DNA from 2 places in the Paraburkholderia sp. Ac-20336 genome. Region 2 is predicted to be linked to the other one. Evidence: riboswitches for the same ligand, from Rfam matches in the RefSeq annotation. Region 2 holds a riboswitch; the other holds the start of a gene.
The links. A riboswitch is a leader RNA that binds a small molecule or an ion and turns the genes downstream of it on or off. The one in region 2 is predicted to bind cobalamin.
Positions count from the first base shown of each region.

Region 1: linked by a shared signal. The riboswitch ahead of GXB81_RS27505 (cobalamin biosynthesis protein) and the one ahead of GXB81_RS15635 (CbtB-domain containing protein) in region 2 are both predicted to bind cobalamin.

Region 1 covers NZ_JAAGPS010000155.1:5,966-10,153, reverse strand. Annotated here, with positions in the region: gene cobN (cobaltochelatase subunit CobN) at 1-856, opposite strand, end outside; gene cobW (cobalamin biosynthesis protein CobW) at 863-1,981, opposite strand; cobalamin riboswitch at 2,102-2,382, opposite strand; cobalamin riboswitch at 2,462-2,702, shown strand; gene GXB81_RS27505 (cobalamin biosynthesis protein) at 2,946-3,518, shown strand; gene cobO (cob(I)yrinic acid a,c-diamide adenosyltransferase) at 3,515-4,117, shown strand; gene GXB81_RS27495 (cobyrinate a,c-diamide synthase) at 4,121-4,188, shown strand, end outside.
Region 2 covers NZ_JAAGPS010000046.1:155-4,342, forward strand. Annotated here, with positions in the region: partial or broken gene GXB81_RS15625 (hypothetical protein) at 1-102, shown strand, start outside; gene GXB81_RS15630 (CbtA family protein) at 371-1,111, opposite strand; gene GXB81_RS15635 (CbtB-domain containing protein) at 1,123-1,344, opposite strand; cobalamin riboswitch at 1,387-1,530, opposite strand; gene GXB81_RS15640 (histidine phosphatase family protein) at 1,587-2,216, shown strand; gene GXB81_RS15645 (MarR family transcriptional regulator) at 2,427-3,152, shown strand; gene GXB81_RS15650 (FUSC family protein) at 3,159-4,188, shown strand, end outside.

The sequences.
Region 1 (4,188 bases), on a different contig from region 2:
CGCCGGCCAGCGCGAGCGGCTCGGGGTCGTCGATCGCGGACGCGGCGAACGCGGTCGTATTGAGCACGAGTGCAGCATCGTGCTGCGCGCACAGCGACTGCACGACTTCGCGGCTCACCGCATCTTTCAGCGACGTGATCGCGAGCGGCAGCGGATTGAGCCCTTGCGCTTCGAGCGCGTCGATCAGCGCATCGAACACCGCGGTATTGGCAGCCTGCAGATGCGCCTTGTAGAACAGAATCGCGACCACAGGCGCGTCCTGGCGCCAGCGCGCCTGCCAGTCGGCGATGGTCGGCGTGTCGTGCGCGGGATGATAGAGCGACGCGGCCGGCAACGCGCGCGGCGGCTCGGGCTCGCGTCCCCAATCGAGCGCGCGATAGGCGATGCAGCGCAGGAACGCCTCGGCATTCTGCGGGCCGCCCTCGCGCAGATAACGCCACAACTGATGGCACAGCTCGGCGCTCGCGGTACTGCGCGCGAGCAGGTTCGGGTCTTCCTGCAAATCGCCGGAAAACATCGCAAGCGTTTGCTGCCTGCGCTGCGCGAGCGCGACGACCTGCTCGATGCCGTACGGCCAGTAAGCCTCGCCGCCGAGATGATCGACCACGACGACGCGTGCATGCTGCAACACGTCGTCGAGATAGAAATCGACCGACGCCGGCTGCCGCAAATAGGTGACGTTGGCGAGCCGCAGGCTCGGGAAGCCGTCGCCGAGACGCGGAACCACGCTCGCGAGCAGCGACAGCGTGGTGTCGGCGGAACTGAGCACGACGATATCGGCAGGCTGCTGATCGATACGGATCACGCCCTGCGTATCGTCGACGAAACCGCCCGGCGTCGTGCGTAGCAGATGCATGAGCGCTTACGCCTGGTGTGCGGCAACGCTCGCGGGCGCAGGAGCGGCGGCGTCGAGTGCCGCGTCGAACGCGCGTTGCAGCGTGGCCTGATCGAGGTCTTCGCCGATCAGCACGAAACGGCTGCCGGCGTGCGCGCCGCCGTCATTTTCGCCAGCCTGCCAGCGCCGGTCGAAATAGCTGTCGAAGCGCCGCCCCACGCCCTGAATCACGAGGCGCATCGCCGCGCCCGGCAACGCGGCAAAGCCCTTCACGCGATAAATCGTGTGGCCTTCGACAAGCGTCTGCAATGCGGCGATCGCCGCGTCGCGCGACGACACGCGCGCTTCCACGACGACCGAATCGAATTCGTCGTGGTGGTGGTCGGGATCGTCGGCGGAACCGTGATGATCGTGGCGCAGGTGGATCGTCTCTTCCGAAGCCGCTTCGAGCCCGAGCAGCGTGTGCAGATCGAGCTGGCCCTGCTGCGCGCGCACGATCTTCACCTGCGGCGGAATCTCCCCGCGAATCAGCGCTTCGACCGCGCGCTGCTGCGCATCGTCGACGAGGTCGGTCTTGTTCAGGATCACGAGATCGGCCGCGGACAACTGATCTTCGAACAGCTCGTGCAGCGGCGATTCGTGATCGAGATTCGGATCGACCTTGCGCTGCGCATCGACGGCGACCGGGTTCGCGGCAAACTGGCCGCTCGCGGCAGCCGGACCATCGACGACGGTCACGACCGCGTCGACCGTGAAGCTGCTCTTGATCTGCGGCCAGTTGAACGCCTGCACGAGCGGCTTCGGCAATGCGAGACCCGAGGTTTCGATCAGCACGTGATCGATTTCGCCGCGGCGCTCGACGAGCTTTTCCATCACCGGAAAAAACTCTTCCTGCACGGTGCAGCAGAGGCAACCGTTCGCGAGTTCATACAGTTGCCCTTCGGTTTCGACGCCGTTTTCATCGCAGCCGATGCCGCAACCCTTGAGGATCTCCCCGTCGATGCCGAGTTCGCCGAACTCGTTGACGATCACCGCGATGCGCTTGCCGCCCGCATGCTGAAGAATGTGCCGCAGCAGCGTGGTTTTGCCGCTGCCGAGAAAGCCCGTGACGATCGTGACGGGGATCTTGCGCAATTGAGTTTGCATCGTGAGGTTCATCCGAAGGCGTTGCGCCGCGCATGCCGGAACGAGCGCCGGCGTTGCCGCGACAACGGAAAACAGAAAGCGGAAAGTGAGGTCGTGAACGCGACGCCGCATCCCCGTGGCGTCCGTCCTGCATCTTCGGGCCGGTATCCGGGCTGGCGAAAGCGCCGCTTCCCCTTCCCGGCCGAGTGGTTTCTCGACCAGTGGTGATATGCCGACGCAGCCTTGCGCGTGGACATCGAAGCCGGCTCCGCGGTGGCCGGCCATGCAGCCGATACCGCTTTTCGCTTACCGTTGCGGGGACAGCACAGGTTGGCCCGTTCCAGAGCAGGTGGGCTCCCTGTTTCCCGTTTAACTGCACGCGCATGGATGCGCGCGCGAGCACCAGAAGTGCGTGCGAGTGTAGGCCCACGGCCATGCGCAGTCAAGGAAAGGACACCGCGTGAAGCGCCGCGCGCGCTTATCCGGCGGGGCGCCATGTGCTATCGTATGCGCGCGTTTGGTGCCCGCACATGCACTCGCGTGTGCAGTTAAACGGGAAACAGGCAGCGCGTCATGCGTTCAATCTGTGCTGTCCCCGCAACGGTAAGCGACCTGCGACGCGAGCGCCGTTCCGGCCGCGTCGCACATGCGTTTTTCGCGCCACTGTCCGACGAATCCGGACGGGAAGGCAAAGCGCGTGAGGCCGCCAGCCCGGATACCGGCCAGACGCGGAGGCGGCGCCGCGTTCATCGCTGCGCTGCCGGCCGCCGGAATCCGCGGGGAACGGATGTGATGGCGTTCAAGCATGGCCGCGCCAAGCGTGGCGTTTTTCCACGGGGTTTTCGCCGCGAAAACGCAACGCGCCGCGCGATGGTCCAAGCCCGGATTCGCAGTACCGCATGACCTCGATCTTCCTTGCCGCGTGCGCCCTTGCAGGCAGCCGCCCTTTTTCCATTACCGCGAGGCGTTTGCCTTGCATGCCGCGATGACGCGCGCCTCGCTCGCCAGCGCCGGGCACGAGGCCTCTTGCGCTGACGCGAATGCCGAAGCCAAAGCCGATGCCGCTCGACACACCGGACGCCCGGGCAAGACGCTCGGCGTCGGCATCGGCTGTCGCCTCGGCAGTTCGGCGCAACAGATCGAAGCGGCGGTGCGCGCCGCGCTCGGCTCGCACACGTGCGTCGCTTCTTTCGAACAGATTCACGCCGTCGCCACGCTCGACGCCAAGGCCCACGAAGCGGGCCTGCGCGAATTCTGCGCGCGTCATGCGCTGCCGTTGCAGGTGTTCAGCCGCGAGCAGATCGCCGCGGTGCCGGTCGCCACGCCGTCGCTGGCCGCGCAAACGCATCTCGGCGTCGATGGCGTTTGCGAACCCTGCGCGCTGCTCGCGGCGCAGACCCTGGCGGCTGCGTCAGCCGCTGCATCGCCCACACAGCCCGCGCGCCTGCTCGTACCCAAGACCGTGCACGACGGCGTTACCGTCGCGATCGCCTCGGCCAGCAGCGACGCCGACACCGCTCCAACCCAACCCGACACTCCCCAACAGGACCTTCGATGAAAACCGATCCCGAATCGCATCAACGCATGACCGAACGCCGCCGCGAGGGCCATGAAAAGAAACAGGCCGCCGCGACCGTCGAGAAAGGCCTGCTGATCGTCAACACCGGCACCGGCAAGGGCAAAAGCACGGCCGCGTTCGGCATGGCCGTGCGCGTGCTCGGCCACGGCATGCGCCTTGGCGTCGTGCAGTTCATCAAGGGCGCGCTGCATACCTCGGAGCGCGACTTTCTCGGCGCGATCGCACACTGCGATTTCGTCACGATGGGCGACGGCTACACCTGGAACACCCAGAACCGCGACGCCGACATCGCCACCGCGCGCAAGGGCTGGGACGAGGCGCGCCGGATGATCGAAAGCGGCGACTATCAGATGGTGATCCTCGACGAACTGAACACCGTGCTCAAGTACGAATACCTGCCGCTCGACGAAGTGCTGTCGGTCATCAACGCGCGCGCGCCGATGCTGCACGTCGTCGTGACCGGCCGCCATGCGCCGGACGCGCTGATCGAAGCCGCCGATCTCGTCACCGAAATGCGCGCGATCAAGCATCCGTATCGCGAGCAGGGCGTGAAGGCGCAGCGCGGCGTGGAGTTCTGAGCGATGCCGTCAGCGCCCGAAGCGACGCGCCGCCCGGCCTGTCCCGCGCTCTTTATCAGCGCGCCCGCCTC
Region 2 (4,188 bases):
ACCCGGCACCGCTTCGTTCGCGTCGCTGCGTCTGCAGCAGAGAAACGAGATTATGCTGACCGCCCCGCATCACGTCAAGACCCTTCTCACAATTTCTTTTAAAAAAATCGAAGAGCTTAAAAATCGAGCACCATGGCATCGAATTCAAATTAGTTAGCCATCCGATTTAATTTGCACCGGGAGAAGCGAAGAACATGGATTAGAAGATTAGGTAATTGGCGAAAAGCGACCTGAGGAGCTTTTCCACAGAAAATGTTCGCAAGCCTGTGGATAACCACTCCACAATTACGCCAAGTCATTGAAGTAAAACCATTCTTGCGCGTTGCGCGCGAAGCATGACCGCTTTCGCGGTCATGCATTGCCTTCAATCTCAGGCCGACCTCATCGTTACGCGCGCATTCGTACGCATGAATGCACTGCGCTCGACCAGCGCGCCAAACAGCAACCCGATCGTCGCCCACATGATCACCTGCATGCCGATCGCGACGACGCGGAACTTCCACAGCAGCACGGCCGGGAAAGCGGCGGGCACTTCATTGATGACCGGCATCGACAACTGCACGGCCGCGATGATCGCGACGAACACCAGGCCTGCCACGATCGAGCCATTCCACGCGCCGAGCTTCGCAACCGCGCGGCGGCGCACCTTCAGCGCAAACACCATCGTCACGAGCGAAATGGCGATCATCAGGAAGAACAGCCCCGTGCGCATGCCGATCGTCTCGGGATCGCCGACCGATGGCGGATTCGCCGGATACTTGATATTCGGCACGATCACGAGCGCGATGAAGGCGCCGAGCGCGAGCCATGCGGACAACGCGCGCACGCTCAATGCACCCGCCCGTCCATAGGCATACGCAAACACAAGCGAGAACAAACCACCGAACGCCGCACCATACGTCACGACGCCGGTCAGCAGACCGAGACCCGCCTGCGTTTCGCGGCTCACGAGTTCGGGCTCGGGAGCTTCGCCGCGTGCGGCCGCCGCTTTTTCTTCGAATGAAATAGCCTGATCGACCTGCGGCTCACCCGCGAGTCTCGCGAAGCTGAATGTGAGCAAGCCCGCGACGATGCCCGCGAGCATCCCGCGCACCAGTAATTTGCCAACCATGTCGGACTCCGTTAGTGGCAGGGAAAGCCAAGCAGATGGCGGCCGTCGTGCACGAACTCATGCACGTACATGCCGGGGACCAGCGAGGTAGCCCCCTCTTCCGCACCAACGAAGTAAAGCGCGAGCAACAGCAGCAAACCGCCGAATACCACCCACGGCAGCAGTTCGCGCAAAGGAATCGGAGTAGGCTCGGCCGCGGGTTGCGCGGCGGGATCGAAAACGGCTTCGGCCATGATGGATATCTCCTGGGGGTAACGCGCCCCGAAAGTCGATGACATAGGAATGGTGCGAAGCACAGGTCTGGCTTTCGGCTCTTGCTTGCAAACCGATTACAGTGGCGCGACCGCGCCGGGCTCTCACCGGCTTCCATGCTTCGCGGAGCCCTTATTCTACGCGCTAAACTTCGGCCTTCATGAAAGCTTCGGCCACGTTTGCAAGCTCGCGTGGACAAACGGCAGCATCGGGAAAGCACAGAATGGATACGCGACTGCTACTGATAAGCCACGCGGCGACGGCCTCGCAACGCGCCGGCCGCTTCCCTTCCGACGACCCGCTCGACGCGCGCGGCACCGCCGAAGCGCAAGCGGCGCGCGCCCGTCTGGCACTTGCGCACGAGGCTCGCGTCTTCACGAGCCCGGCTGCCTGCGCGCGCGATACAGCTGCGGCGCTCGGCCTGAACGCCACACCCGCCGCAGCGCTAGCGGATATCGACTACGGCGACTGGCGCGGCCAGCGCCTCGCGGATCTCGCCAATGAAGCGCCCTTGCAACTCGCCGCGTGGACCCGCGACGCCGACACCGCGCCGCCCGGCGGCGAATCGTTCAGCCAGCTCGTGCAACGGATCGGCGCATGGCTCGACGCACCGGACGGACCCACGACATCGGCATCGACATGCAACGCGGCAAACCCGGCACCGCCAGCCGCATCGCCGCAAACACACACGGTGCTCGCCATCACGCACGCGCCGCTGCTGCGAGCCGCCATCGTGCATGCGCTCGGCGCATCCGCACAGGTATTTCCTCGCATCGAGATCGCTCCGCTGTCGGTCGTCGAATTGCGCCACTCGCGGCGCGGCTGGACATGGTGGCCAGCCGCCACTCGCTGACGCGAACGCGGCATGCGAAACATACGGCTTCGCTCCCCTGCTGGCAGCCCCGCCGCCGCATCCGACACAACATCCGACACCATCGGAAACACGTCCCGTCCCCCTCCGTTTAACGCGACTGTCGCATTCGCGCCGCAGACTCTCCCGGCACGGCGCGAATTTCCGATTCAATAGTTTGCTAACGAATATCAAGGAAATACAATACCTGCCATGCCGAATCTTGATACCCTGCGCCGCACCGTCAGCAGCACGCTGGTCGTCGCCGCCAGAAAGTGGCGGCGCACGAGTCATGGCGTGCTGGCGGCCTTCAACGTCTCCGAAGCGTGCGCGACCCCGCTTCTGACCGCGAGCCGGCTCGGTTCGGCAGTGCGCCAGGTTACGCTCGCCGATCACGTCGGCATCGAAGGCCCTTCGCTCGTGCGGCTGCTCGATCAGTTATGCGCAGCGGGTCTGATGCGCCGCGAGGAAGATCCCGAGGACCGCCGCGCCAAAACCGTCGCGCTCACCGACGAAGGCCGCGCCGTCACCGCGAAGATGGAAGAGGAGCTGGTCACGTTGCGCGCCCAGGCGCTCAAGGGCCTGTCGCGCGACGATCTCGAAGCCACGCTGCGCGTGCTCGATGCGTTCACGACGGATGCCAGCGGCCGCGCCGAGCTCGACGCCGAAGCGGCGGCGAAGCCCGAGCCGCCGCAACGCGGCACAACGGCCGGACCTGCAGCGGGCACCCGCGCGCCGCTCGAACGCGCCGCGTCCAAGCGCACCACGTCGCCGCTCAAACGCGAACCCGCGCGGCGCGAACCCCTCGCCGTCAAACTCGGCAAGACCGGCAAGAGCGCGGCCCCAGGCGCCGGCAAGGCGCACGGTACGGTCAAGGCACGCAAGTCCACCAAACGCGGCGTCCGCGCAACGGCGCCACACAACGCCGGGTCCGCGTAACGGTCTATGGCCTACCCTTCCTTTCGCGACTGGCTGTTCTCGGTCAAGACGTTCTTCGCGGCAATGCTCGCGCTCTACATCGGACTCGCGTTCCAGTTGCCGCGGCCGTACTGGGCGATGGCCACCGTCTATATCGTGTCGAACCCGTTCGTCGGCGCGACCCGCTCGAAGGCACTCTATCGCGCGCTCGGCACTGCGCTCGGCGCGGCGGGCGCGGTGCTGCTCGTGCCGCCGTTCGTCGAATCGCCGTATCTGTTCAGCGTGGTCGTCGCGCTCTGGACCGGCACGATGCTCTACCTCGCGGTATCGGACCGCACCGCGCGCAGCTACGTGTTCATGCTCGCGGCCTACACGATGCCGATCATCGCGCTGCCTTCGGTGACGAATCCCACCGGCGTGTTCGATCTCGCGGTCAGCCGGACCGAGGAAATCCTCGTCGGCATCGTCTGCGCGAGCATCGTCGGCAGTGCGCTGTTTCCGAGCCGGCTCGCGCCGACCATCATCGAGCGCACCGACGCATGGTTTCGCGACGCCGCGTTCTACGCGACCGAAACGCTGTCGGGCCGCATCGCGAGCGCGGCGATTTCGGGCGCGCGGCAGCGGCTCGCGAGCACGATCAACGGTCTGGAACTGCTGCTGAGCCAGCTCGCCTACGATCACACGCGGCCCGACATCCTCGCGCGCGCACACGAACTGCGCGGACGCATGCAGTTGCTGCTGCCGATCATGTCCTCGCTCGCCGACCCGCTGCTCGCGCTCTACCACAACGGCCAGCACAGCTGGCCCGAAGGACTCGACGCGCTGCTCAAAGACGTCATCAAGTGGTTCAACCAGCCGCTGCCCGCGCCGAGCAAGGGCTATCACCCGGACGAAACCGCCAACGCGCTGCGCGAGCGCATCGCGGCGCTGCGTCCACCCGCGGCCGCGCTCGCGCACTGGGACGGCGCGCTGCTCTCGAACGCGCTATGGCGTCTGAGGCAGGTCATCGACGTATGGCAGGACTGCCGCTCGCTGCGCATCATCATCGCGCGCGACG